Martelella mediterranea DSM 17316: one gene and its partners. The protein of the gene in region 1 interacts with the protein of each later gene in a pairwise test. Links are inferred from orthologs where the notes say so. Each region holds a gene or a part of one and is shown in the gene's direction. Other genes may lie near its edges.

Region 1 (9,487 bases):
CGCGGGCCGGACGGCTACTGGAAGATGCTGCTCGGCAGCCGCAAGGGCGAGGAAGGCGTCGTCCTGCTCTACCAGACCGCCGACGTGACGGCGGCCGGCGGCTGGGAATTCGTCTCGGTGCTGCATTCGGAGGGCCGGTTCAACACGCAGGTGATCGAATGTCCCTGCCTGCTGCCGCTTGACGGTCCGGCGGGCGATCCTTCCACCCATTGGGTGCTGATCTGCGGCCTGATGCACAGCCATCACGAGGAAACCGGCCGCAAAAACCTGACCACAGCGACCGTCGGCAAATTCGACGGGACGACATTCACGCCGCATTTCGAGCAGGAACTCGATTTCGTCACCGACAATTACGCCTTCCAGGCCTTTCTCGACCAGGGCACGCCTGTGGGCATCGGCTGGCTCGCAAACTGGGCCGATGCCGCCCCCGAAATCGATTTCCCGACCGCAATGACGCTGCCGCGCAACCTCGTCTACGACGCCGCCGACGACACGCTTCTGACGCCGCCGATCGAGGGCGTGGAAAGCCTGCGCGACCATCTGGTTGATGAAACCGCGCTTGCGGCCGGAGAACTGGTGAGCCTCGAAACCGGTCAGGCCGAAATCGTGATCGATCTCGATGGCCCGAGCTTCGAGCTTGATCTCTATCACAACAATATCGAGATCGTGATTACGCTGGATGAGGAAGGCCTGAGCCTGGTCTACCGCGACGATGCCGAAAACCCGACGCCGCGCTATATCGCGCCCGGCGCGAAGCCGAGCCATATCCGGGTGTTCCTCGATATCGGTTCGGTCGAAGTTTTTGCCGATAATGGCCGCTGGACCGGCACCAAGCGCATCGCCGGCTTCGATCCGATCCATTCCATGCGGCTCCGCCACGGCGACGTCCGGTCGGCGAAGGTCTGGGCGCTGTCGCTTTATAGCGGCGGCTGATCAGGTCAGCATCAACTGATCGTCGTCGATCTCGGTACCGGCCGCGCGGCCAAATCGCTCTAGCAGGTCCGAGACCTTCAGCTTCGAGCGCTCCTCGCCGGCAATGTCGAGTACGATCTGGCCGGCATTCATCATCAGGGTGCGGGAGCCATAGGCCAGCGCATCCTTCATCGAATGGGTCACCATCAGCGTCGTCAGCCGGCTTTCGCCGGCGATCTCGGCCGAAAGCGTCAGCACCTTGTGGGCGGCCGAGGGGTCCAGCGCGGCGGTATGTTCGTCGAGAACCAGGATCTTCATCGGCAGCAGCGTCGCCATCAGCAGGCTGACGGCCTGGCGCTGGCCGCCCGACAGCGCGCCGATCGGCGTTGCCATGCGGTGCTCGAGGCCGAGGCCGAGCTTTTCCAGATGTTCGGCGAAAAGCTTCTTCTGGCCGCGTTTGCCAAGCGCCAGGCCCAGACCCCGCTTCTTGCCGCGCGCGGCGGCGAGCGCCAGATTCTCCTCGATCGACAGCGATGAGCAGGTGCCGAGACGCGGCTCCTGAAACACCCGGCCGACAAGGCTTGCGCGCCTGGCTGCCGGCCAGTTGGTAACATCATTGCCTGCGAGATGGATGGAACCGGTATCGGGCTTTGCCGTGCCGACAACGGTCGACAGCAGCGTCGATTTGCCGGCGCCATTGGAGCCGATCACCGTGACGAACTCGCCCTCGGCGATATCGAGCGAGATACCGCGCAGTGCCCGCACTTCAGTCGCGGTTCCGGCATTGAAGGTGATGTGGATGTCGGAAAGTTTCAGCATCAGTCCTGCCCCTCATCCGGTTGCTGCGCGCCGCGCACGAGGCGAAAATTGAACATCGACTTGCGCCCCTTCTTGCCGCGGCTCTGGGACAGCACCACGGCGACAGCGACGACAATGGCGGTGATCAGGTTCAGGTCCTGCGGCTTGATGCCGATGAAGCCCGCCGACAGCGCAAAGGCGATGAACAGGCGGTAGACGACCGCGCCGATGACGCAGCCGAGCGTTGCCAGAAACACGGTGCGACGGCCGAGAATGGCCTCGCCGATGATCAGCGCCGCAAGGCCGGTGACGATGGTGCCGACGCCCATGGTGACGTCCGCCACCCCCTGCATCTGCGCAAACAGCGAGCCCGCGAGCGCGCAGAGCGCATTGGCGATCGACATGCCGAGCAGCGTCATCGCGCCGTTGCGGATGCCCTGGGCTTCCGCCATGGCCGGGTTTTCGCCCGAGGCGCGCAGGCCGAGGCCGATTTCGGTCTTCAGGAACCAGTCGATAATGAATTTGGCGCCGATGGCGATGATCAGCAGCAGGATCGTGTTGCTCCAGAGCCCCGCGCCCACGAGGTCTTCGAAGCGGGAAAAAACCGTGTCCTGGCCATAGACCGGCAGGTTCGGCCGTCCCATGATCCGAAGATTGATCGAAAACAGCGCCACCATCGACAGGATGCCGGCAAGCAGGTTCATGATGCCGAAGCGGACATTCAGGAGACCGGTGACGAAGCCGGCGGCCGCACCCGCCATCAGGCCGAAAAACGTCGCGATGAAGGGATCGATGCCGTGGATGATGGCGGCGGCGGAAACCGCCGCGCCAAGGGGAAAACTCCCATCCACCGTCAGGTCCGGAAAGTCCAGAACGCGGAATGACATGAAGATGCTCAACGCCACGAGGGCGAAGAGCAGGCCGGTCTCAAACGCGCCGGCAAGTGCGAAAAGCGTCATGTTTACTCGATGACCTTCTTGGCGCTGTCAACGACGTCGGCCGGAACCTCGATGCCCATGGCCTTGGCCGCCTTGAGGTTCAGGAACAGGTCCTGATTGCCGGGAACGACGACCGGAATATCGGCGACGGGCGTGCCTTCAAGGATCTGGGCGATCATATCGCCGGTGACCGTGCCCATTTCGGCATAGTTGAAGCCGAGGGCCGCGACCGCGCCGCGCTCGACGGAATCGGTGTCGGTGGTGAAGACGGGCAGCTTGGCGCGCTCGCCAACGGTCACGATCGCTTCCAGAACCGAGATCACCGAATTGTCGGTCGGCAGCAGGATGGCGTCGGCCTTGCCGACGAGGTTGCGGGCCGCATCCGGCACCATGGTGGACTGGGCGGCGGGGCTTTCGACGACGGTCAGGCCGAGTTCGGCGGCGCCAGCCTTGATGTCATCGACCTGCACGACCGAGTTGGCTTCGCCCGGATTGTAGATCACGCCGATGGTCTTGACGTCCGGAACGAGCTTCTGGATCAGCTCCAGCGCCGGCTTCGGCGGCTGCTTGTCGGAGGTGCCGGTGATGTTGGATTCCGGCTTTTCAGGGTTCTCGATCAGGCCGGCGGCGACGGGGTCGGTGACGGCGGCGAAGACGACGGGGGTGTCGCCCATGGAATTCTTCAGCGCCTGGGCCGATGGCGTCGAAATGCCGACCGCGACGTCCGGCGCGATGCCGGCGAATTCATCGGCGATCTGGCTCTGCGTGGTCATGTTGCCCTGGGCGGAGCGAGCGACGACCTTCAGGTTCTCGCCTTCCTTGTAGCCCTTTTCGGCAAGGCTCTCGACAATGCCTTCGCGCACGGCGTCAAGGGCGGGGTGTTCGACGATATAGGTGATGGCGACGGTCTTGGTGTCCTGGGCGACGACCGGTGCGGCAAAGCCGGCAAAAGCGGCGATCGCCGCGGTGGCGAACACCGTTGTCTTGAAGTTGAGCATTTCGAAACCCCCTGTCAGGATTGTTCTTGGCGCGATGTGATCACGCCCGGCAGTTTGGCCTGTGCCAAAGCGCCGGTCAACGCCGGAACGTCGCCGCCCGCGACTTTATTTGCCGGCGCTGGCGGCAGGTCCCCTGTCGCGCAGGCTCGCGTTTGCGGATGCCGCACCCCCTCAGGTGATTTGCAGCGATCCCTCGGCGTTCATCAGAAGATCAATGACGTCGGGCGCGGTGATGATCTCGTAGGCGGGGTCCATCTCTTCCGCGCTCATGCCGTTATGCTTCATGCAGGCGCCACAGATCGCGATCTTGCCGCCGGCCGCGCGGTATTTCTCAAGCAGGTCGGACACCGGCTCGAACGGCGCGCCGATATCGATGCCGTCGGTCGCACCGGGCTTGCCCAGTTCCACGGCCTCGACCATCAGGATGATCGTGGCGCTGTGCCCCTTCTTAAGCGCGTTGAGCGCCATGGTGAAGGCGACGGTCACCTTGTTCGGGTTGGACTTGCCGTCGAATATCGTTGCAACAAAAGCTGTGGTTTGCATGTCGGGGCCTCCTTCTGCCTCTATTGGAATTGGTGAGGCGCCGTTGCTATACAAGTGCGACAATTGTCGCAGGCAGGACACCAACGGGAGATAGCGAAGCATGGGCGAAATCAAACTCGAGCCGGGCTGGAAGGAAAAGCTTCAACCGGAATTCGAAAGCGCCTACATGGCGGGCCTCAGATCCTTTCTTGTCGATGAGAAGAAAAACGGGCAGGTCGTCTTTCCCAAAGGCGAGGAATATTTTCGCGCGCTCGATCTGACCCCGCTCGAGCGGGTGAAGGTCGTCATTCTCGGGCAGGATCCCTATCACGGGCCGGGACAGGCGCACGGGCTCTGCTTTTCAGTGCGTCCGGGCGTGCGCACGCCGCCCTCGCTGGTCAATATCTACAAGGAGCTGGCCGCCGATGTCGGATTTCAGAAGGTCGATCACGGCTTTCTGGAGCATTGGGCGAAGCAGGGCGTATTGCTTTTGAACTCGGTGCTGACCGTGCGCCAGGCCGCCGCCGCCTCCCATCGCGGCAAGGGCTGGGAGGAGTTCACCGACGCCGTGATCCGCGTCGTGAACGACGAGTGCCCGCATGTCGTGTTCATCCTGTGGGGCGCCTATGCCCAGAAGAAGGCGAGCTTTGTCGATAGAAGCCGGCATCTGGTGCTGAAATCCCCGCACCCCTCGCCGCTTTCCGCCCATAACGGCTTTTTCGGCAGCCGCCCGTTTTCCAAGGCCAACCAGTTCCTGCTCGAACAGGGCATCGAGCCGATCGACTGGCAATTGCCGAAAGATCCCGGAGAAAGTTGAGGAGGCGGCGCTTGCCGAGCCGTGACCTTCAACACATTTATGCGCTATAGACGGCGCGATGGCGCAGCACGCAATTTACGGAGATACCGATGTCCCACCACAGAAAATTCTTCATCGACGGCGCCTGGGTCGAACCGGACGGGCGGGAAACGCTCGACGTCATCAATCCGGCGACCGAGGAGGTCGTCACCGCGATCGCGCTCGGACAGGCATCGGATGTCGACAAGGCGGTGGCTGCCGCGCGGCGCGCCTTCGAGAGCTTCTCGCTCACCACGCGCGAGGAGCGCCTGGCGCTTATGGAACGGGTGCTGGAATGCTACCGGGCGCGCGCCGACGATCTGGTCGAGGCTGTCATGAGCGAAATGGGCGCGCCGCTGAAGCTCGCGCGCAGCGCCCAGGTTCCCGTCGGCGCTTCCCATATCAGCAACACCCGCAAGGCGCTGGAGAATTTCGAGTTCTCCGAGGAGCGCAACAAGGGGCTGATCGTGCGTGAGCCGATCGGCGTCTGCGCCCTGATCACGCCGTGGAACTGGCCGCTGAACCAGATCGCGGCCAAGGTCGCCCCGGCGCTCGCCACCGGCTGCACCGTGGTGCTGAAGCCCTCCGAAATCGCGCCGCTCTCGGCCATCATCTTCGCCGAGATCATGGAGGAGGCCGGCGTTCCGCCCGGCGTCTTCAATCTCGTCAACGGCACCGGCCCGGATGTCGGCCAGGTCATGGCCGGCCACAAAGAAGTCGACATGGTCTCCTTCACCGGCTCCACCCGGGCCGGCATCATCGTCGCGAAGACCGCCGCGGACACGGTCAAGCGCGTCTGCCAGGAGCTTGGCGGCAAATCGCCGAACATCGTGCTGGAGGATGCCGATTTCGAAAAGGCGGTGGCCGGCGGCGTGCGCTCCTGCTTCCAGAATTCCGGCCAGTCCTGCGACGCGCCGACGCGCATGCTCGTGCCCGCCGCAAGGCGTGACGAAGCGCTGGAGATTGCCAGAAAGGCGGCGCTCACGCTCAAGGTTGGCGATCCGCGCGCGGAAGACACCGATCTCGGCCCGGTCGTCAGCCGCCAGCAATATGACAAGATCCAGGGGCTTATCGAAACGGCGATATCCGAGGGCGCGACCGTTGCCGTCGGCGGCCCCGGCCGCCCGGATGGCATCAATCACGGCTACTACGTAAAACCCACCGTTTTCGGCCATGTCGACAACGCCATGACGATTGCCCGCGAGGAAGTCTTCGGCCCGGTGCTGTCGGTGCTGTCCTATCAGAGCGAGGAGGAGGCGATCGCGATCGCCAACGACACGCCCTTTGGCCTTGCCGCCTATGTCCAGTCCAGCGATCTCGACCATGCCCGCAAGGTCGCGGCGCGGCTTCGCGCCGGCAATGTCACGATCAACGATCCGGACTGGGACACCGCCATTCCCTTCGGCGGCTATAAGCAATCCGGCAATGGCCGAGAGTTTGCCGACTGGGGCATGGAAGATTTTCTGGAAATCAAGGGGATACGCGGCTACACGGCTTAAAATTCCCCGCGAAACCGCTACATTGGAGCGCGACGCGCATGGCCGTTCGGCGGCGCGGATGACGAAAGATCGCATGCCCGGCCTGACGGTCGGGCATCAGTACAATAACGGCTCATGGCAGGTCTCGGAGGCGGTTTCATGAAAAAGAGCATCAACCCTAACGGCGTGCGCAAACCCTTCGGAAATTACAGCCACGGGCTTTACGTGCCGCCCGGCGCGGGGCTGCTGGTCACCTCCGGCCAACTCGGCATCGGCGCGGACGAGGTGATCCCGCGTTCGGTCAAGGGACAGGCCGAGCTCTGTTTCGAGGCGATCGGCAAGATCCTCGCGGAGGCCGATATGGGCTTCGAGGACGTGATCCGCATCAATGGCTATGTGACGATGCGCGAGGATTTCCCCGCCTATATGGACGTGCGCGACCGGTTCATTTCCGATCCCCTGCCCGTCTCCACGCTGCTGATCGTCTCCGGCTTCACCCGCGCCGAGTTTCTGGTCGAGGTCGAGGTGACGGCGGCCAAGGTCCCGTAAAGGCGGCCACCTGAACGCAGACCCGCCGCTCACCCAACCGCGTCGTCCACGAGCGCGCCGCGCGCTGCAATGACGCGGGAAGAAAGAGCCGCGGCCCGGGCGATGGCATCGACAAGGCTTTCGCCCCGCGCCAGCGCCGCGATCAAACCGGCATTGAAGCTGTCGCCCGCCGCCGTGGTGTCGACCACGTTTTCGGCCGGCGTCGGCTGGAAGCTGATCGCGCCCTCCGTTCCGGACCGGGCATGAATCATATCGACGCCGTTCTTGACCACCACCGTCTCCGCGCTGCGCGCGCGATAGCGGGCGATCGTCGCCTCAGGAGTGTCGTCGCCGAACACCGAGCCATCCTCGTCAAACGAAGGCAGCACCATGTCGCTGATCGCCGCGGCCTGCATGATGGTCTCCGCCATCGCCGCGCGCGAGGGCCAGAGACGGAGGCGCATATTGGGATCGAAGGCGATCACCGCGCCTACCTTTCGCGCCTCGGCAAGCACGTCCAGCAGCGTGCCGCGATCGGCCTCGTCGACAATCGCCATGGTGATGCCGGAAAACAGGACAAGGTCCCTGCCCCGCACGGCCGCCTCAAGCGCCGCGCGATCGGCGGCGAGCCGTTTGGCGGCGGACTGACCGCGCCAGTAGGAAAACGAGCGTTCGCCATCCTTCAGCGCGATCATGTAGAGGCCGACCGTGCGCTCCTCGATCCGGCGGATGCAGCCGGTTCCGACGCCTGACCGCTCCATGAAATCGAGCATCTCGCCGGAGACGGCATCCGTGCCGACGGCGGTGAAATAGTCGACCGTGGCGCCTTCGGGCAAAAGCTTCGCCAGATACCAGGCGGCGTTGAACGTGTCGCCGGCGAAGCCGCGCGTATAGGCGCCATCGGCGCGCGGAGCCATCTCGACCATGCATTCGCCGATGCTGAGAATGTTTTTCATATCTGTTCCTGATCGAAGAAACCGGGATTGGTCTGGTGGATGCGCGTGATGCTGCCGGCGATCCGGGAAAGGTGATGGCGAATGGCCGCAACGGCGGCATCGGCGTCCCGCGCCTTGATCGCGCCGACGATGGCGCGGTGCTCGGCAAGCGCATCATGGGCGGTGAAGGACAGCGAGAGGAGACGAATGCGATCCATATGGGCCTTATGCTCGCGGATCAGCGTCCAGGCGTATTCATGGCCAGCCAGCGCGCAGATCTGGCGGTGAAGTTCGTCATCGAGACGATGGAAGCCCATCCGGTCATCGGCTTGCACCGCCCTGCCTTGCTCCTCGAGCAATGCGTCGAGCCTGTCGAAATCCTCGTCCGTTCCCTGCTCCGCGGCGGCCATAACGGTCGCCACCTCCAGCGCCGTGCGGATGAACAGCGCCTGCATCACCGCCTCCACCGAAATGGGCGCGACGAGCGTGGCGCGCTGCGGCCGCACCAGCAGAAAACCCTGCTGCGACAGCCGGTAAAAGGCATCGCGCACCGGCTGGCGCGACACGCCGAGCGTGCGCGCGACCTCGGCTTCCGAAAGCTTCGTGCCGGGCGGTAGCTCGTTCTCGATGACCTGGCGGTAGAGCCTGTCATAGATCAGGTCGGTCACCGTCTGCCGGGGCTGCTCGATATTGGCCACCATGCGGCCTCCGTTGACAATTCTTGCATACTAACATATTAGTTTTAAGACGAATTGCAATGGGCCAAGGAGCCGCAAATGCTTGACACTGACCGGCTTTTCCCGCTGGAACCGAAGGCGCGGGACCTGGCGCGCGCGCTTTATCGCGAAGTGAGCAGGCTGCCGATCATCAGCCCGCACGGTCATACCGATCCGCGCTGGTATGCCGAAAACGAACCGTTTCCGGATCCCGCGCAACTGTTCGTGGTGCCCGACCACTACGTTTTCCGCATGCTGTGCTCGCAGGGCATTCCGCCGGAAAAACTCGGCGTTGCCCGCATCGACGGCGGGACGAGCGAGACCGACAGCCGGGCGATCTGGCGACTGTTCGCGGAAAATTTCTACCTGTTCCGGGGCACGCCCAGCCGGGGCTGGCTGGAACACGCCTTCGAGCATGTCTTCGGCCTGACCAAGCGGCTGGGACCCGACACGGCGGATGAATTCTACGATCACATCGACGATTGCCTGAAGCGACCGGAATTCCGCCCGCGCGCCCTGTTCGAGCGGTTCAACATCGAGGTGATCGCAACCACCGAAGACCCGCTCGACGATCTGAAATGGCATCGGCAAATCCGCGAAAGCGGCTGGACCGGCGGGCGCGTGATCACCGCCTATCGCCCCGACCCGGTGGTTGATCCCGATTTCGAGGGCTTTGCCGAAAATGTGGAAAAACTCGGCGCGATCACCGGGCTCGATACCACGAACTACGACCAGTATCTCGACGCCCATCGCATGCGGCGGGCCTATTTCAGGAAATTCGGCGCGACCAGCACCGATCACGGCCACGCCACCGCCCGCACCGAGGA
Region 2 (9,393 bases), 370 kb from region 1 along the record:
CGCACCATGGCGCGGGCAATGGCCACGCGCTGGCGCTGCCCGCCGGAAAGCTGGCGCGGCTTGCGTTTCAGATAGTCCTCAAGCCTCAGCATCCGGGTTACTTCGGCAATGCGGGCGCTGATCTCATCTTTCGAAAGCCCCATCAGCCGTGCGCCGAACGCCATGTTCTCATAGACATCCATATGCGGATAAAGCGCATAGGACTGAAACACCATGGCAGCCCCGCGCTTCGAGGGCGCAACGTCATTCATGACCTTGCCATTGATCGAAAGCGTGCCGCCGGTAATCGGATCGAGGCCCGCGATCAGCCGCAGCAGCGTCGATTTTCCGCAGCCTGATGGTCCGACAAAGATGATGAGTTCACGATCTCCGATCTCCAGATCGATCCCGTGCAGCACTTCCGTTTCCTTGAAGCGCTTGACGATACCCTTGAGTGATAGACGCGCCAAAAATCAGCCCTTCAACAATACCATTAGAATACCAATTGGATCATTGCCGTTTTATACGAGGCTGTAAAGAGTCAATTCAGATCGATCGCGTTGTTTTCTGTCTGCCTCGCAGAACTTCTTTGAGTATCATTGCGTTAGAGAAATTCTGGTGATGAAAAGTCTCGCGATGTTTCCGCGCCGCCGGGAGATGCCGACACGCCCCTCGGCGACAGGAAAGTGCCGTGAGCGTGGCCCTCGATCATTCCCACACAGGATCGAACAACCGCACAAATTGAAGCTAGCGCTGCAATGTAAATAAGTATCTGAATTTTAACGGAAATCTGGCGGAGAGGGAGGGATTCGAACCCTCGATACGGTTGCCCGTATGCCGCATTTCGAGTGCGGTGCATTCGACCACTCTGCCACCTCTCCATAAAGTGCCGTGGTCTGCGTTTGAACGCGGGGTGTCTCTTAACGGGCAATGCTGTGTCTTGCAGATTTGAGGCAACGGCACCGGTTTCGTGTGGCCGGGGTGTGCCGGATCAAGAGAGCTTTACGTCCCGAATACGCGCGGCATGCACCAATCGCTCGGGAAGCCCGTCGAGGGCCGGAGCGATCATGTAGCCGGTCTGGAGATCGCCGATCATCAGGGACCGCTCTCGCGGTTCCAGCAGCCAGTGCAGCCCGACAAGAGCGCAGAGCATTGCGTCCAGCCGATCCTGGTCGGCCTTGCGCGGTAACGCCATGGCAGCAGACCGATGGGACCATTCGGCTGCTTCCGCGATACCATAGCGCTCAGCCATGGCTGCAGCACAGTGCGCCACCTTCCGCCAGTCTTCCGGACGAAACTTGCTCCGATAGGACGGGTTGTATTTTGGTGCTGCCAGCCGCTGATGAAAGCTCGGTTCGAGCAGCACGAGCGCGAGGGCGGGAAACACTTCGACAAGAAACAGCCCACGAGCGGCAAGGCGCGCGCCCTCTGGATCATCCGATGCACCGAGCGCCGTCTTGAAGCGCCAGATTGGCGCTGCATCGTCAAACGTGCCTCTCTTGGCACGGCTTGCAGGTTGCACACCTCCACCAGCCCAGGAGATCAGCGAGCCGGAAACCTTGTCCACGGGCCGGGAACCGGTGAGGTTCGGCACGATCGTTGGCTGGTCCAGCGCGACGATGCACTTTGCCGAGACTTCCTGTTCAATCCGGATGATCGCCTCGGCCTCAGCGAAGGAGCAGAGTTCCGGCTGACGCGCAAGCGAGCAGACATTGTCCGTGATCCTGATCACGGAGATGGCGCCGGGCTTTTTCGGGTGATCGGTCCAGGCGGAATCGAAGCCAATTACTGATATCGCTGTGGCCATCTCACTAATCCGCCAGAGCGTCTTCGCTGTCACGCGACGAAGGACTGAGAACGCTACCCAGCGGCATATTGTCATCTTCGCGGAGCCAGTCACCATGGCCAGTTGAACTGCGCCCCTTTACCAGCGCAGAAGCAGGAGAAGGTTTGGAAAACGCAAGATCCTTCTGCAGCTCAAAATAGCCCTCGCCCAGAACCAAGTCACCGCTTTTGATCAGTCCTTCACGCAATTTGCGAACATTCGCGGGCAAACTGCCTGTCGCCTTCTCATTAATTTTTGAACCGGCTTTCAGCATGTAGGATCCGTCCGAAAACACCAGATATGCCTTCTCGCGGGCATTCTTCGGAAGTGCATTGGTATAGAAGCGAATTTCTGACAATGGGGTCTGAACCGCAGCCTCTTCCTGTTTTGTCGCCTCAATAGCAGCGGTGCGCTCGGGCTTCGAAAACAAATCAAAGCCCAGTGCCTCGAGCAGATACACCATATTCGTCAGGTAGGTGCGCATCGTCGCGATATCCGAGCGCGGGAGGTTGGAACCTGTAGGCCGGTTGGCATTGGCGAGCACGACCTTACCGCTATTGCCCGACAGGGTTGTCCACAGTTCCCGCTCCAGCCACTTTACATGCGCCCGCGTGAGGTTGTCGTCCTTGCTGGTGAAGATCATGAAGGTATCGAAGGTGATCGGAAACTTGCCGCTGGCATAGCGCTGGGAAAAGTCATCGCTCTCACCGACATAGATCTCTGGCAAATCATCGTCACCGCCACTGCCGATCAAGAGATAGACGCAAGACCGATCAATGCCCTCATGCCGCAAAGCCTGCTTGAAGAAGGCCGCCTTGCCCATGGTGGCAACGCCGGTCCAGTTATCGAGCTCAACCGTGCGCAGGCTGCGTGGATCCTGCCCGGTGACAAAAATCTTCACGACGCGGCCAAGCTGTTCCAATTTAGTCATATCATCCCCCTAGCATGCCCGCCGACGATGGCCTTTCGGCGACTGATTGTCCAGTTCCGCCGACCCAACTCTTGCCATCTCGTTCTCAGGGTCTAAAGCTGGGGCCAATTGATTTGGTCAGGACATCCGCATGCTTACCGGTGAAATCCGCTCGAAAGTCGATACTGTCTGGAACGCCTTCTGGTCCGGCGGCATCGCCAATCCGCTCGAGGTAATCGAACAGATCACCTATCTTCTGTTCATGCGCCAGCTAGATGAGACCCAGCTTCTGGCGGAGGAGCGGGCGAATATGCTTGGCCGGCCGATCGGACGGGTGATTTTTCCCGAGGGCATCTACAGGACAGAGCGCGACGAAGAGACGGGCAAGGTCAAGGACGAGATCACCTATGACATGCTGCGCTGGTCGCGCTTCAGGAATGACGATCCGGCACGGATGTTCAAGATCGTCTCGGACTATGTCTTTCCCTTCCTGCGCGAGTTGAATGGCAATGGCTCGTCCTATGGCAAGCACATGAAGGGCGCGCGCTTCACCATCCCCACACCGGCGCTTCTGGTGAAAGTCGTTGATCTTCTGGCGGAAATTCCGCTCACCGATCGCGACACCAAGGGCGATCTCTACGAATACATGCTGGCGAAGATCGCCAGCGCCGGACAGAACGGCCAGTTCCGCACGCCGCGACCGATCATCAAACTGATGGTGGAGCTGACAGAGCCGACACCGACGGATGTGATCTGCGATCCGGCAAGCGGCACATGCGGCTTTCCGGTCGTCGCCAGCGAATTCCTGCGCAACCACCATGCGAACCTGTTCCAGGACGATGCGCTGCGCGACCATTTCCACAATCATATGTTCCATGCCTTCGATTTCGACAGCACCATGCTGCGCATCGGCGCGATGAACATGCAGTTGCACGGCGTCGAAGGCGCTGATGTGCGCTATCGCGATTCGCTCGCCTCGGCGCAAGCGGCGGAGACCGGCGAGGAAGCGGCCAAGGACGATGCAGACGCCTATTCGCTGATCCTCGCCAATCCGCCCTTCGCCGGCAATCTGGATTACGAGACGACGGCGCCGGACCTGCTTTCGATCGTCAAGACCAAGAAGACCGAGCTTCTGTTCATGGCGCTGTTCCTGCGGCTTCTGAAGCCCGGCGGAAGGGCGGCAGTGATTGTGCCGGATGGCGTGCTGTTCGGCTCGTCGCGCGCCCACAAGGCGATCCGGAGGATGCTGGTTGAAGACCACAAGCTCGACGGCATCGTCAAACTGCCCTCCGGCGTGTTCCGCCCCTATGCCGGTGTGTCGACGGCGATCCTGCTGTTCACAAAGACCAATTCCGGCGGCACCGATCATGTCTGGTTTTATGACGTTCAGGCCGATGGTCTGAGCCTTGACGACAAGCGCCAGCCGCTTCTGCCCGCAGACAAGCAGGGGCCGACGCCGGAAACGCCGCTTGAACCGGCCGAGCATGAAAAGAACAACCTGCCGGATGTTCTCGCCCGCTGGAAAGACCGCAACGGAACGGAACGCGACAATCCGCGCACTGCGCAAAGCTTCACCGTGCCGCGCGCTGACATTGCCGCCGCCGATTACGACCTTTCGATCAATCGCTACAAGGAAGTTGAGCACGAAGCCGTCGACCACCGCCCGCCGAAGGAGATCATCACAGAGTTGATGGAGATGGAGGATGAGATTGCCAAGGGGCTGAAGGAACTGGAGGCGATTCTGTGACTTGGCCAGTAGTGCCCCTTGAAGAAGTTGCCACCATCGAAAGGAGCGGCATCGATCCTAAGTCGTTGGAGAGCGAAACGCCCTATGTAGGCCTTGAAAACATCAAAACGGGAGGTGAACTCACAGAAGTAACAAATGTTAAAAATGGCGACCTGAAGAGCACAAAATTCATTTTTGGTTCAAACCATATCTTGTATGGCAAACTAAGGCCTTATCTAGCGAAAATCGCGCTGCCGAGTTTCAGTGGTATCTGTAGCACGGACATTCTACCAATTCTGCCTGGATCACATATCGACCGAGGCTTTCTATGTCACTATCTTCGCCAACCGTCACTGGTTGATTTCGCGACCTCTCGTGCGGAGGGCGTCAACTTGCCTCGACTGAGCCCCAAAACACTCGCAAAGTTCAAAATCCCCCTACCGCCCCTAGAGGAGCAAAAGCGGATTGCGGCGATTTTGGACAAGGCCGATCAGTTACGCCAGAAGCGCCGTCAGGCCATCGCCCTTCTCGACAGCCTCACCCAGTCGATTTTTGTGGAGATGTTTGGGGAGGAAACTCAAACACGAAAGCTCGCAGAAGTAGCTTCTATCAGAAGTGGCTCTACACCAAGTCGGTCGGATGTTGAGAATTTTGGTGGTTCGATTCCTTGGGTCAAAACAACAGAAGTCAAAGGGAAAGTCATACATTTTACCGATGAAACCGTAACGCAAAAGGGCGCTACCGCCGCACGGCTTAAAACCTTTCAACCGGGCACCATTCTTATGGCGATGTATGGCCAGGGCACCACTCGTGGCAATGTAGCGATTCTAGGTATTCCCGCGACTATCAACCAAGCCTGCGCAGCGATCGAACCTGAAGGGCTGGATGAAACATTTCTCTTTCATCAACTCAAGTTAAAATACAACGAAATCAGGTCAATGGGACGTGGTGGAAATCAGCCGAACCTAAACCTTGAGATCGTCGGCAGTATTGATATCAAAGTTCCGGACAGTGCCCGTCAACAAGATTTCAAACAAGCAATCGAACGAATAAATCACTGGACTGACCAGTTGATATTGTCTTCCGAGGTTTATGAATCCCTCTTCGCCTCCCTCCAGTTCCGCGCCTTTGCCGGCGAACTCTGAGCTTCTGCCTCAATTAAACTTGCAACTTTTGCGCACAGCGGCAAGGATGGCCTGCCTATTGATACCGTGAATCATGCAAGCCGATGTCCAATTTCGCCTTTCTTTCCGCCGAGTTTCCGGAAATCGCCGACAGCGCCAGAAGGGCGGAGCGTTATGCTGCGGGTGATCCGCGCACGGCGGCGTTTCATGCCAGGCGCACGGTCGAGCTTGCGGTGCAATGGGCCTACAAACACGATCCGGGGCTGACTTTTCCCTATGATGACCGGATTTCGGCGCTGATCCATGAGCCGAGCTTCAAGGCGCGCGCCGGCGAGGCGGTGTTTACCAAGGCCAAATTGATCATCCGCATCGGCAATCGCGCCGTGCATGAGACGCGCGAAATTTCGGCCCGCGAGGCGGGCGACGCGGTGCGCGAACTGTTTCACCTCACCTTCTGGCTTGCCCGCACCTATGCCAAGGCTCCGCCGGATGATGGGCTTGCCTTCGATGCTGCCGCCCTTTCCGGTGACGAAAAACTGCTGAAACGCGCCTTTGCCGAACTGACGCGGATGAAGGCGGAGATGGAGGCCCGCCACGCTGCCTTTGCCGAGCTGATGCGCGACAAGAGCCGGCTCGACGATGAACTGAAGGCCGCGCGCGCCGAGCGTGACCGCATCCGCCGCGAAAACGAGGCCCGTCCCGACCATCATGATTATTCCGAGGCCGAAACCCGCGATCTCTATATCGATCTCCTGCTGAAGGAAGCCGGCTGGGCGCTCGACAAACCCCGCGACCGCGAATTTCCGGTGACGGGCATGCCCAACAATGAGGGCAATGGGTTCGTCGACTATGTGCTCTGGGATGATGACGGTAAACCACTGGCGCTGATCGAGGCGAAACGCACCAAGCGCGATCCGCGCGCCGGCCAGCAGCAGGCCAGGCTTTACGCCGATTGCCTGGAAAAGGCGACAGGGCAGCGGCCGGTGATCTTTTATACCAATGGTTATGAACATTGGATCTGGGATGACAGCGCCCATCCGCCCCGCCGCGTGTCCGGCTTTTTCAAGAAAGACGAGTTGCAGCTTCTGATCCAGCGCCGGACGACGAAGCGACCGCTTTCCGGCCAGAAGATCAACACCGCGATTGTCGAGCGTCCCTATCAGCGCAAGGCGATTTCCAAGGTGGTGGAGGCTTTCGAGGCCGAGAACCAGCGCAAGGCGCTTCTGGTGATGGCGACCGGCACCGGCAAGACGCGCACGGTGATCGCGCTCATCGACGCGCTGATGAAAGCCGGCTGGGTGAAGCGCACGCTGTTTCTCGCTGACCGGGTGGCTCTGGTCAATCAGGCAGTTCGCGCCTTCAAGGCGCATCTGCCGGATGCGGCACCTGTCAATCTGGTGACCGAGAAGAACACCGAGGGCCGCGTGTTTCTCTCGACCTATCCGACGATGATGAACCTGATAGACGAGCGCAAGGGCGGCGCTGCCCGGTTCTCGCCCGGCCATTTCGATCTCATCGTCATCGACGAGGCGCACCGCTCGGTCTATCAGCGCTATCGGGCGATCTTCGACTATTTCGACAGTTATCTGATGGGTCTGACGGCGACGCCGACGGAGGAGATCGACCACAATACCTACGGTCTGTTCGACCTCGAAGACGGCGTGCCGACCGATGCCTACCCGCTGGACAAGGCGGTGGCGGACGAATGGCTGGTGCCGCCGCGTGCCGTCTCCGTTCCCCTGCGTTTCGTGCGGGAGGGCATCCGCTATGACGATCTCTCGGAGGCGGAAAAAGACCAGTGGGACATGCTGGATTGGGACGAAGAGGGCGGCGATCCGCCCGACAGCGTCGATGCGGCGGCGGTCAACAAATGGCTGTTCAACGCCGATACGGTCGACAAGGTTCTCGCCCATGTCATGCGCGAGGGGCTGAAGGTTGCGGGCGGCGACCGGCTGGGCAAGACCATCATTTTTGCCAAGAACCAGGCCCATGCCGAATTCATCGAGGAGCGCTTCAACAAAGCCTATCCGCACCTTGCCGGCCATTTCGCCCGGATCATCACCTTCAAGACCGAATACGCTCAAAGCCTGATCGATGACTTTTCGAAAAAGGACAGCGATCCGCATGTCGCAATTTCCGTCGACATGCTCGACACCGGCATCGATGTGCCGGAGGTCGTCAATCTGGTGCTGTTCAAGCTCATTCGCTCCAAGACCAAGTTCTGGCAGATTATCGGCCGTGGCACGCGGCTTTGCCCGAACCTATTCGCGCCCGGCGAGGACAAGGAGTTCTTCCGCGTCTTCGACTACTGCCAGAACCTCGAATTCTTCAGCCAGAACCCCTCGCCTGATGACGGGCGCAACGCCAGGTCACTCAGCGAACGGCTGTTTGCCGCCCGCTTTGACCTGATCCGGGCGCTGGACGAGAAGGAACAGCTACAGAACCACGATGCTCCCACGGGTATGGCGGAACAGGGCGATGCCTATGACGCCGGCGACGAGGCACTCAACGAGAGCGTGGTGCGTCACCGATCGCTGAAATCCCTGAAAGACTATGTCGCCGCGATGAACCTAGACAATTTTATCGTTCGCGCTGAACGGCGACTGGTGGAGAAATATCAAAAACCCGAAGCCTGGGACGACCTAACGGATGATGTCCGGGCCGAGCTTCTCGACCATATCGCGCCGCTGCCGAACGAGCAGCGGTCAGAGGGCGAAGAGGCCAAGCGCTTCGATCTCCTGATGTTCAATCTCGAAATCGCGCTTTTGAAGGGCACGCGGCGGTTCGACAAGCTGAAGCGCCAGCTCATCGAAATCGCTTCGGCGCTGGATGAACAGACGGCAATTCCCGCTATCGCCGCCCGGCATGCGCTGCTCCTCGATATCCTCTCCGATCAATGGTGGGAAGGTGTCACCGTGCCGCTTCTGGAGCTGGTGCGGCTGCGATTGCGCGATATCGTCCAGCATATAGAACGCGGCAAGAAGCCGATCATCTACAGCGATTTTATCGATGAGATCGGCGACGGCACCGAGCTTGATCTGCCGGAGGTCGGCGAAGTCGATTTTGCACGGTTCAAGAAGAAGGCGCGGCATTTCCTGCGTGAACATGCCGACCATATCGTGATCGGCAAGCTTAGGCGCGGCAAGCCGCTGACCGATAGCGATGTCGCGGTGCTGCAGGACATGCTGCGGGACGCCGGCATCGGCGAGAATGAGCATTTTGAGAAGGCGCGCGAGGTATCCCATGGCTTCGCGGCCTTCATTCGTTCGCTTGTCGGTCTTGATCGTCACTCGGTCATGGAGGCGTTCGGTGTTTTCCTCAATGACAGGACGGCGACAGCGAGGCAGCTCGAATTCCTTGAGATGATTATCGACCACCTGACCGAAAAAGGCGTGATGGATCCGGACCTTCTCTATGAAAGCCCCTTCACCGATGTCTCTCCACTTGGCCCGCAGGAGGTCTTCGATCTGGAACGGACGAAAAGGATCATCGACGTCATCAACGATTTCAATGAAAGCGCCGCCCTTTAGCTAACAGCGTTTCCTTGACTCACAGAAGCGCGCTGACTGGCACGGCAGCACTGAGCGTTGCATTACAGCAACCACCATGCCAAACGCGCCTGTGACTCACCTGAGCGATTTGGCGCGAACTATTCATCGGATTCCGGAATGGCGAACAAGCAGGTGCGCGCCTATAGATATCCAGGCAAACAAGCGCCTCAACCGTAATCGCCCCTCGCCACGGACTGCTGCAATCCGTCCAAGAGCGTGTTGTAGAGATTATTCAGCGTCTTCAATCGCTCATCGTCATCGGGGTAGCACTCCGAGCC
Region 3 (9,425 bases), 2.0 Mb from region 1 along the record:
TCAGCTCAAGCGTTTTGCGGCGATGTGCGGTGCGAGCATTCCGGATTTCCTCGAAAAGCGGCTCGGAAACCTTGTCGATGATCCTGCGGCGCATTTCGAAGTTGCAGCCGATATCGCCGCCGAGCAGGTGCTCGATCTGCAGAAGCGCGGCATCTCCGAGTTCCATTTCTACACGATGAACCGCTCCAAGCTCCTGATCGCGGTGTTCGACCGCCTCGGCATCAAACCGGCCGAAAGCGCATCGGATGAAAAGATGCTGGGGCGCACTGGATAGCAGCCGGGTGACACGTCCTCGGACAGATGCCGGTGACCCTGAGCATTTCGCAGTCAGATGGGAATACCTGACGTCCGCGAAAATGCGCCAAACCAAAGAGATCGAGCAGTTTCGCGTTTCCGTGAAACTGCTCTAGTCTTCACCGGCAATGCTTCCGCGACCGACGATCAGTCAGCCATGCCGGCCTCGTATTTCGCCGACAGCGCCAGCCATTCTTCCTCGATTTTGGAAAGCTCCGCCGCGGCGTTCGCGCGCGCCTGGATCATCACCTTCGCCTTTTCAGGCGACTGAGTATAGAGCTTCGGGTTGGCCAGATCGGCATCGAGCCTGGCGATGATCGCCTCGATCTTCGCGGTCTTCTTCTCGGCCTGATCGATCTGCTTCTTCAGCGGCGCCATCGAGGCGCGCCGGTCGGCGGCGCTTCGGCGCTGTTCGGCCTTCGAACGCGTATCCTCGACCGGCATCTTCGTTGCCTTCGGCTTGCCGCCGGAGATGATCAGCTCGCGGTAATCCTCGAGATCGCCGTCATAATTCTTCACCGTGCCGTCATGGACCAGCCACAGCCGGTCGACGGTGGCCTCGATCAGATGGCGGTCATGCGAGATCAGGATCACGGCGCCGGGATAATCGTTCAGCGCCTGGATCAGCGCGTTGCGGCTGTCGATATCAAGATGGTTGGTGGGCTCGTCGAGGATCAGCAGGTTGGGCGCGTGGAAGGCGGCAAGGCCCATCAGGAGCCGCGCCTTCTCGCCGCCGGAAAGGTCGCGGGCCGGCGTATCCATCTTTTCCGTTGCAAGGCCCATCTGGGCGACGCGGGCGCGCACCTTCGGTTCGGGGGCGGCCGGCATCAGCTTGCGCACATGGGCGATCGCGCTTTCGTCGGGCACGAGGTCATCGATCTGGTGCTGGGCGAAGAAGCCGGTGAGAAGACCGGGGGCGAGCTTCAGCGTTCCGCTTTCCGGCTTCAGCCGGCCGGAGATGAACTTTGCGAAGGTGGATTTGCCGTTGCCGTTGGCCCCAAGCAGTGCGATCCGGTCGTCATTGTCGAGGCGCAGGTTGAGCCCGGTCAGGATCGGCTTTCCCGGCGCATAGCCGACAGCGCCGTCCTCGATCGCGACGATCGGGGAGGCGGGTATCTTTTCCGGCGCCGGGAAGGAGAAGCCCTGCACGTGATCCTCGATTACCGCAGACACCGTGCCCATCCGCTCCAGCGCCTTGACCCGGCTTTGCGCCTGGCGGGCCTTGGAAGCCTTGGCCTTGAACCGGTCGATGAAGCTTTGCAGGTGCTTGCGCTGGGCCTCGTTCTTGGCATGCGCCTTCATCTGCAGCTCGTCCTGGGCCGCCTTCTGGCGGGCGAACTGGTCGTAGGAGCCGCGATAGAAGGTCAGCTTCTTCTGGTCGAGATGGACGATGGCGTTGGCCGCGGTGTTCAGGAGATCGCGGTCATGCGAGATGATGATCACGCTGTAGGGATAGCGGCGGATATAATCCTCCAGCCAGAGCGTGCCCTCGAGATCGAGATAGTTGGTCGGCTCGTCGAGCAGCAGCAGGTCGGGCTCGGAAAACAGCACCGCAGCCAGCGCCACGCGCATGCGCCAGCCGCCGGAAAACGAAGAGGCGGGACGCTTCTGGGCGGCTTCGTCGAAGCCAAGGCCGGAGAGAATGCTGGCCGCGCGCGCTTCGGCCGAATGGGCATCGATATCGGCAAGCCGCGTGTGGATTTCGGCGATCCGATCGGGGTCCTTCGCGGTCTCGGCTTCGGCGAGCAGCGCGGCGCGTTCCTTGTCTGCGGCGAGCACGATATCGATCAGCGGGTCTTCCGTGCCGGGCGCCTCCTGCGCCACCTGGCCGATCCGCGCGCGTTTGGGCAGCGACACCGTGCCGGTCTCGGGCGCAAGCGCGCCGGTCAGAACGCGAAACAGCGTCGACTTGCCGGCGCCGTTGCGCCCGACAAGCCCCGCCTTCATCCCGTCGGGGATGGAAACGGAGGCGTTTTCGATGAGCAGGCGTCCGGCGACGCGGACGGTAAGGTCGGATATCGAGATCATGCCAGCGGTTTTGTCTGAAACCGCACCGCTTGGCAAGCGCTCTTCAGCCTTGCGGCAGCACGCTTCCTTCGGGGGTGCGCAGGAAGTAGTTCATGTCCAATGCCAGCGACGGTTGCCCGAGCACCGTCAGCATCATGTGGACCTGGCCGCGGTGGTGAGTCTGGTGGTTGAAGAAATGCGCAAGCGTGGTGCCGATCCGGTCGGTATAGGTCTTGGGTGGGTTGCCGCGCTGATAGGAAAATGTTCCTTCGACGCTGTCGAGCCCGTCGATGAAGCCGATGATGTTCTCGTCCATCGCCTGGCGCGCCGCCCTCAACGCCGTGAAATCATCGAACAGGATGGTGTCGAGCAGAACCGGACCGGTGTCTTTGCCCGCAAACCGCGTCATCCACACGCCGTCTGCATAGAGGATGTGATTGAGGGTGGCGTGGACGGACGGGAAGAAGGCGCCCAGATCGCGACGATATTCCTCGTCGGACAGTTCGGCCGCCGCGGCGTAGACAAGGGCGTTGGCCCAGGCATTATAGGCGGCGAAACGGCGGTAGTGCTGTAACATTTAGCTCTCCTTTTGCGGCAGAATAGCGCCGTGCCGGCCGTACACCAGCGAGAAATTTTGATGGTTTCAGCAATAAGTCTCATGCGTCATCACCGCATGACGTGCTAACGTTTCAACCGCGACGAAGGAGTTTCTCATGGTTCGAATTCTCTACACGCTTTGCGGCGCCGATCCCGACATCCGCTTTTCCCCCCATTGTTGGAAAATCATCCTGGCCCTCAGGCATAAGGGGCTGGACTTTGAGGAAAAACCCGTCGGCTTCACCGAGATCGCCAAGCTCGAGAACGGGTTTTCGAAAACCGTGCCGATCCTGAAGGACGGCGACAAGCTGATCGCCGACAGTTTCGCGATCGCGCTCTATCTGGAGCAGACCTATCCGGACGCGCCGTCGCTGTTCAAGGGCGAGGGCGGGGCCGGCATGGCGCGCTTCGTCGAGGCCTATTCCCAGTCGACGCTGCATCCCGCCATCACCCGGATCGCGCTCAAGCATATCCACGACATGCTGTCCCCGGTCGATCAGGCCTATTTCCGCGAAAGCCGGGAAGCCCGTCTCGGGTCGACGCTCGAAGAGGTCGCGACCGGTCGCGAGGCGGAAATCGCCGCTTTCGCCGACAAGCTGAAGCCGTTGAGGGTGATGCTGAAGAGCCAGCCCTTTATCGGCGGCAGCGAGCCGCTGTTTGCCGATTACATCGTCTTCGGCGCGCTGCAATGGGCGTTCAAGACCGGCAATCCGGACATCCTTGACGCCAATGACCCGGTGATGAACTGGTTCGAACGCTGCCAGGGCTTCACCGAAACGTCATAATCGACGGCTGAACAAATTCGTCGTGTCCGCCTGCTTCCATTCTGGCCGAAACCGCTTTATACACCGGCCAAATTTCATGAACGCAAAGGACGACGACATGGCGATTGAACGCACTTTTTCGATGATCAAGCCGGATGCCACCAAGCGCAACCTGACCGGCGCGATCACCAAGGTCTTCGAGGAAAACGGCCTTCGCGTCGTCGCCTCCAAGCGGGTATGGATGGCAAAGCGCGAGGCGGAAGCCTTCTACGCCGAGCACAAGGAGCGTCCGTTCTTCGGCGAGCTCGTCGATTTCATGTGCTCGGGCCCGACCATCGTCCAGGTTCTGGAAGGCGAAAACGCCGTTCTGAAGAACCGCGAGATCATGGGCGCGACCAACCCGGAAAAGGCCGATGAGGGCACGATCCGCAAGACCTTCGCGCTGTCCATGGGCGAAAACTCGGTGCACGGCTCGGACGCGCCGGAAACCGCCAAGCGCGAAATCGCCTTCTGGTTCTCCGAAACCGAAATCGTCGGCTGATTTCTCGGTCGAACCGACTTTCAGAACCCGCGGCTTGCCCGCGGGTTTTTTTGTGTCAGCCCTTGCGCGCGGCGAGGCGTTCGGCGGCGCGCTCGCTGGCGGAGCGGCGGCTGGATTGGAACATGTGGAGGCGGGCGCGCACCGCGTCGACGATTTCCGGCGGCGCGGTCTTCGGTGTGCCGCAGCGATAGGGCGGCTCGGGATCATACTCCATCTGGAGCTGGATCTGCTGGGCGGTGGCCCGGTCGGTCATGTCCTCCACCACCCGCAAGGCGAAATCGATGCCGGAGGTGACGCCGGCGCCGGTGATGCGGTTTCGATCCACGACGACGCGCTCATGCACCGGTTTGGCGCCGAACAGCGCCAGTTGCTCGACCGAGGTCCAGTGCGAGGTGGCGCGATAGCCGTCCAGCAGGCCCGCCGCGCCCAGCACCAGCGAACCGGTGCAAACAGATGTGACCAGCCGGCAGCCGGGCGCGATCCGGCGCAGGAAATTCAGCGTCTCGTCGTCATCCATCAGCGCGATCTGGCCGGGGCCGCCGGGAACGCAGACTATATCGAGGCTCCGGCACTGGCCGAAGGTGGTGTTGGGCAGCACGCGCAGCCCGCGATCGACGATCACCGGATCGAGGTTTTTCCAGAGGAACTTGATGTTCGTGCCCGGCATGCGATTGAGAACGTCGGCGGGCCCGAACAGATCCAGCTGGGTCAGGCCAGGATACATGATCAAGCCGACATCTATGGAAGCGGCATTGGCGGGCATGGCGGTCCTCGTCGCGCGGTAAATCGATTGAAAGACGTCATCAGCAGGATAGAGCGATTTACAATCCGGGCAAGCCCTGCAATCGCGCTTCTACAGCAAGATCGTGTCCGTTTTATTGCCAGCGGTCGCGGGCGTGGTCATCCTGTTCGCGGGCGCTGACCCATTCGCCGGAGCCGCCATCCTTCAGGTGTTCCTTTTTCCAGAACGGCGCGTCTGTCTTCAGGAAATCCATGACGAAGGATGCGCCCTCAAAGGCGGCATGGCGGTGACTGGCGGCGGCGATCACCACCACGATCGGATCGCCGGGCAGCATGCGGCCGAAGCGATGGATCACCGTGAGGCCGAGCAGGCCGAAGCGGTCGATCGCCTGTTGGCCGATCCGGGCGATCTCCTCCTCGGCCATGCCGGGATAGTGCTCGAGCTCCAGCGCCTCAAGCCTGCCGCCCTCGTCGCGGCAGTGACCGGTAAAGCTCACCGTCGCGCCGATATCCGGGCGGCCTCCGATGATGTCTTCGATTTCCGCCGCGATATCAAAGGTTTCAGCCTGTATCCTGATCTTCGGTACGACCTGCATGCCTCACCCGCCCGTCATCGGGGGAAACAGCGCGATCTCGCGCGCGCCGGCGATCGGGGCGTCGTGCTCGGCGTGGAACTTGTCGAGCGCGACCCGGATCACCTCCGGTTCGGCAAGGGCGGCGGCATAATTGTCGCCGCGCGCCTGCAGGAAGGCGAGCAGGCCGGCGACGTCCGTTACCTCGGCGGGAATATCCAGTTCCTCCTCGCCGGTCCCGATCCGCTCGCGCACCCATGCAAAATAGACAAGCCTGGTCATCGCTCCGCCTCCACGACATGTTTCAGCCCGGCGCGGAAATAGTCATAGCCGGTATACATCGTCAGCGCTGCGGCGACCCAGAGCAGCACGATGCCGAGATTGGTGGTGTAGGGGATCACCTTGTCGCCGGCGGGGCCGGCCAGCAACAGGCCGATCGCCACCATCTGGAAGGTGGTCTTCCACTTGGCGATGCGGGTGACCGGGACCGACACCTTGAGACCCGCCAGATATTCGCGCAGACCCGAAACCAGCACCTCGCGGCAGAGGATGATGATCGCCGCCCACAGCGACCAGCCGGCAATCGTGCGCTCGACATCGGCGGCCAGCAGAAGAAGGCAGGTGGAGACCAGCAGCTTGTCGGCGATCGGGTCGAGCATGCGCCCGATATTGGAGGTCTGGTTCCAGGCGCGGGCGAGATAGCCGTCGAGGAAATCGGTGAGTGAGGCCAGCGTGAAGATCGACAAGGCCGCCCAGCGGGCGAAATCGGAGCTTGAAAGCTTCCCTTCCAGGAAGAAGCAGAGCACGATCAGCGGAACCGCCAGAATGCGCCCATAGGTCAGGAGGTTGGGTAGGTTGTAAGCTTTCGATGCCATCGCGTCATTCCGTCTGCTTGCGCGGGAGGTCGCGCCCAGCCGCAAGATGCTTCCAATGCAACCCCGCGGTCAATGCGGCGCGGCATTAAACCTGTGACAGGTTTTCAGAATTTCCGAAAGCCGACTGTCATTTGCCGCCGCCCTCGTGAAAATGGTTGTAGATCAGCCGTGCCATCGCCTCGGAAATCCCGTCGACGCCGGCAAGATCGGAAAGTCCCGCGCGCGACACCGCCTTGGCCGAGCCGAAATGCTGCAACAGCGCGCGCTTGCGCGAGGGCCCGATGCCGGCGATCTCGTCGAGCGGGTTCCTGACCATCTCCTTCTTGCGCCGCGCCCGGTGGGAGCCGATCGCGAAGCGATGGGCCTCGTCGCGCAGGCGCTGGATGAAATAAAGCACCGGATCGCGCGGCGGCAGCGAGAAATCGGGCCGGCCCGCCATGAAGAAGCGCTCGCGGCCCGCCTCGCGGTCGGCGCCCTTGGCGACGCCGATCGCGGTGACCGCATCGGTGATGCCGAGATCCTCGAGGATCTTGCGCACCGCCGACATCTGCCCCTGACCGCCGTCGATCAGGATCACGTCCGGCCAGGCCGGGAAGGGGGCGTCGCCATCGCCTTCCGGCGCGACGGATCGGTCGGGAATGCCATGCTCCTTGATCAGCCGCGCAAACCGGCGGGTCATGACCTCGCGCATCATGCCGAAATCGTCGCCGGGGGTGATCTCGGTCGATTTGATGTTGAACTTGCGATACTGCGCCTTCACGAAGCCGTCGGGGCCGGCGACAATCATGCCGCCGACCGCATTCGTGCCCATGATGTGGGAGTTGTCGTAAACCTCGATCCGGCGCGGCGGCTGGGGCAGGCCGAAGGTTTCGGCGAAGCCTTCCAGCAGGCGCGATTGCGTCGCGGTTTCGGCAAGCTTGCGGCCATGGGCCTCGCGGGCATTGGCAAGGCCGTGCTCGACCGCCTCGCGCTTTTCCCCACGCTTCGGCACGGTGATCTGGACCTTGCGCTCGGCGCGCTCCGAAAGCGCCAGTTCGAGCAGCGCCTGCTCCTCGATCTCTTCCGACAGGAATATATTCCTCGGGATCGGCTTGTCGTCATAGAACTGCGCCAGGAAGGCGTTCAGGATTTCCGCGCCGGTGAGCGACGGATCGGCCTTCGGAAAATAGGCGCGATTGCCCCAGTTCTGGCCGGTGCGGTAGAAAAACACCTGAATGCAGCAGAGCCCGCCCTCATTGTGGATCGCGAACACGTCCGCTTCCTCGATGCCGGCCGGGTTGACGCCCTGGTGGCCGAGCACATGCGAGAGCGCGGACAACCGGTCGCGATAGATCGCGGCGCGTTCGAAATCGAGGTTTTCGGAGGCGGCGTTCATCGCCTCGGCGAGCTCGGCATGGACCTGCTTGCTCTTGCCCGACAGGAAGGCGCGGGCCTCGTCGACCAGTTCGGCATAATCCTCTTTCGATATCTCGCCGGTGCAGGGGGCTGCGCAGCGCTTGATCTGGTAGAGCAGGCAGGGGCGCGTCCGGCTTTCATAGACGCTGTCGGTGCAGGAGCGGATCAGGAAGGCGCGCTGCATGGCATTGATGGTGCGCCCGACCGCGCCGGCCGACGCGAAGGGGCCGTAATAATCGCCCTTGCGGGCGCGCGCGCCGCGATGCTTGAACAGGGCTGGCGCCTCGTGGTCGCCGGTGATCAGGATATAGGGAAACGACTTGTCGTCGCGCAGCAGAACATTAAAGCGCGGCCGCAACCTCTTGATCAGATTGGCTTCCAGCAGCAGCGCCTCGGTTTCCGTCCTTGTGGTGACGAATTCCATATGGGCGGTCTGCGCGACCATGCGGGTGATGCGGTTGGAGTGGCCGCGGCCTTGCGCATAATTGGTGACGCGCTTTTTCAGAGACCGCGCCTTGCCGACATAGAGCACGTCGCCATTGGCGTTGAACATGCGGTAGACGCCGGGCGCGTTCGGCAGGCGCTTGACGAATTCGGCGATCAGTTCCGCGCCCTTCAGCGCGTGCTGCTCACTCGCCGCGTCATTCCACTGGATCGCGTCGGCCGACGGTATGACGACCTCCGGCAGGCCGTCGTCGTCATCTCTGTCGTCATAAACAATGCCGCCATCAGGCGCGTTGCGTGTCATTCATTGATACCCGTTACGTCCGGTGTTTCCCAGGCCAGGTGCTGCCCGCCGTCGAGCGCGATCATCTGGCCGGTGATCGAGGGGGTTTCGTAAAGATAGCGAATCGTCGCCGCGAATTCCGAAAGCGCCGGTCCTCGTCTTAAGATAAGCGTTCCGATCTGGCTTTCAAAATCCTCGTCGCTCTGGCGGATGTTTTTCAGCGTCGGGCCGGGGCCGATGGCGTTGACGCGGATGTTCGGCGCGAAGGCCTGCGCCATGGTCTGCGTGGCGGTCCACAGCGTGCTCTTGGACAGCGTGTAGCTGAAGAAGCGCGGCGTGAGCGCCCAGACCCGCTGGTCGATCATGTTGACGATCAGGCCGCCATCCGCCTGTCTGGCGAAATGCTCCGAAAGGATCAGCGGCGCCTTCACATGGATCGCGAAATGGCGGTCGAACCGATCGGCGCTAAAATGCGATGCCGCGTCGTCCTCGAACAGCGAGGCGTTGTTGACCAGGATATCGACCGGCCCCATTGCATCGTTCACCGCCGCGACCAACCGGCCCGTCTGGTCGCCGTCGAGAAGATCGGCCCGGAAAACGCGCGCATCGATTCCGGTTTCGCGCAGTGCTTGCGCCGCCGATTCCGCCTCGTCGATACTCTGATTGGCATGGATTGCCACATTGAAGCCGTAATTGGCCATGCCCTCGACAATGGCGCGGCCAAGTCTTTTCGCTCCGCCGGTGACGAGAACGGTTCTGGAGCGCGGGTTTTGCTGCATATATCGATCCTTTGGACGGCGTTGCGAAGCTTATATCGCCTTGTCGCGGCAACAACCAAGTGGAAGTTGGCGCGCTTACGGAGCGGGGCGAAAGCGGCGACCACGCACCGATATGGCGGATTTAAATATAAAT

The links.
Region 2: the proteins of ung (region 1) and Mame_RS08940 interact in binary tests that used the Escherichia coli proteins (3 or more experiments, as listed by UniProt). The link is inferred for Martelella mediterranea DSM 17316 from one-to-one orthologs.
Region 3: the proteins of ung (region 1) and ndk interact in binary tests that used the Escherichia coli proteins (3 or more experiments, as listed by UniProt). The link is inferred for Martelella mediterranea DSM 17316 from one-to-one orthologs.

What each region holds. Positions count from the first base shown.
Region 1 is NZ_CP020330.1:1,542,516-1,552,002, reverse strand. The notes cover bases 3,192-6,137. They hold ung (uracil-DNA glycosylase), read left to right. Parts: upstream 3,192-4,289; coding sequence 4,290-4,985; downstream 4,986-6,137. Other genes in these bases: Mame_RS07120 (aldehyde dehydrogenase family protein), read left to right, coding at 5,075-6,137; Mame_RS07130 (DsrE family protein), read right to left, coding at 3,818-4,189; Mame_RS07135 (ABC transporter substrate-binding protein), read right to left, coding at 3,192-3,646. Also shown: Mame_RS07150 (GH32 C-terminal domain-containing protein), read left to right, coding at 1-933; Mame_RS07145 (ABC transporter ATP-binding protein), read right to left, coding at 934-1,731; Mame_RS07140 (ABC transporter permease), read right to left, coding at 1,731-2,669; more of Mame_RS07135, read right to left, coding at 2,672-3,191; more of Mame_RS07120, read left to right, coding at 6,138-6,502; Mame_RS07115 (RidA family protein), read left to right, coding at 6,641-7,030; Mame_RS07110 (sugar kinase), read right to left, coding at 7,060-7,965; Mame_RS07105 (GntR family transcriptional regulator), read right to left, coding at 7,962-8,645; uxaC (glucuronate isomerase), read left to right, coding at 8,721-9,487. UniProt on the Escherichia coli protein: Excises uracil residues from the DNA which can arise as a result of misincorporation of dUMP residues by DNA polymerase or due to deamination of cytosine.
Region 2 is NZ_CP020330.1:1,915,013-1,924,405, reverse strand. Bases 2,312-5,163 are described here. They hold Mame_RS08940 (type I restriction-modification system subunit M), read left to right. Parts: upstream 2,312-2,865; coding sequence 2,866-4,461; downstream 4,462-5,163. Other genes in these bases: Mame_RS08935 (restriction endonuclease subunit S), read left to right, coding at 4,458-5,163; Mame_RS08945 (DUF4357 domain-containing protein), read right to left, coding at 2,312-2,735. In the rest of the region: Mame_RS08960 (ABC transporter ATP-binding protein), read right to left, coding at 1-449; Mame_RS08950 (DUF429 domain-containing protein), read right to left, coding at 971-1,786; more of Mame_RS08945, read right to left, coding at 1,791-2,311; more of Mame_RS08935, read left to right, coding at 5,164-5,585; Mame_RS08930 (DEAD/DEAH box helicase family protein), read left to right, coding at 5,669-9,094; Mame_RS08925 (hypothetical protein), read right to left, coding at 9,283-9,393. UniProt on the Escherichia coli protein: The subtype gamma methyltransferase (M) subunit of a type I restriction enzyme. The M and S subunits together form a methyltransferase (MTase) that methylates A-2 on the top and A-3 on the bottom strand of the sequence 5'-AACN(6)GTGC-3'.
Region 3 is NZ_CP020330.1:3,521,206-3,530,630, reverse strand. What follows is about bases 2,608-5,491. They hold ndk (nucleoside-diphosphate kinase), read left to right. Parts: upstream 2,608-3,780; coding sequence 3,781-4,203; downstream 4,204-5,491. Other genes in these bases: Mame_RS16385 (molybdenum cofactor biosynthesis protein MoaE), read right to left, coding at 5,079-5,491; Mame_RS16390 (DJ-1/PfpI family protein), read right to left, coding at 4,259-4,966; Mame_RS16400 (glutathione S-transferase family protein), read left to right, coding at 3,015-3,683; Mame_RS16405 (DinB family protein), read right to left, coding at 2,608-2,878. Also shown: metF (methylenetetrahydrofolate reductase [NAD(P)H]), read left to right, coding at 1-274; Mame_RS16410 (ABC-F family ATP-binding cassette domain-containing protein), read right to left, coding at 442-2,322; more of Mame_RS16405, read right to left, coding at 2,366-2,607; more of Mame_RS16385, read right to left, coding at 5,492-5,540; moaD (molybdopterin converting factor subunit 1), read right to left, coding at 5,544-5,798; pgsA (CDP-diacylglycerol--glycerol-3-phosphate 3-phosphatidyltransferase), read right to left, coding at 5,795-6,391; excinuclease ABC subunit UvrC, read right to left, coding at 6,519-8,534; Mame_RS16365 (SDR family oxidoreductase), read right to left, coding at 8,531-9,292. UniProt on the Escherichia coli protein: Major role in the synthesis of nucleoside triphosphates other than ATP. The ATP gamma phosphate is transferred to the NDP beta phosphate via a ping-pong mechanism, using a phosphorylated active-site intermediate.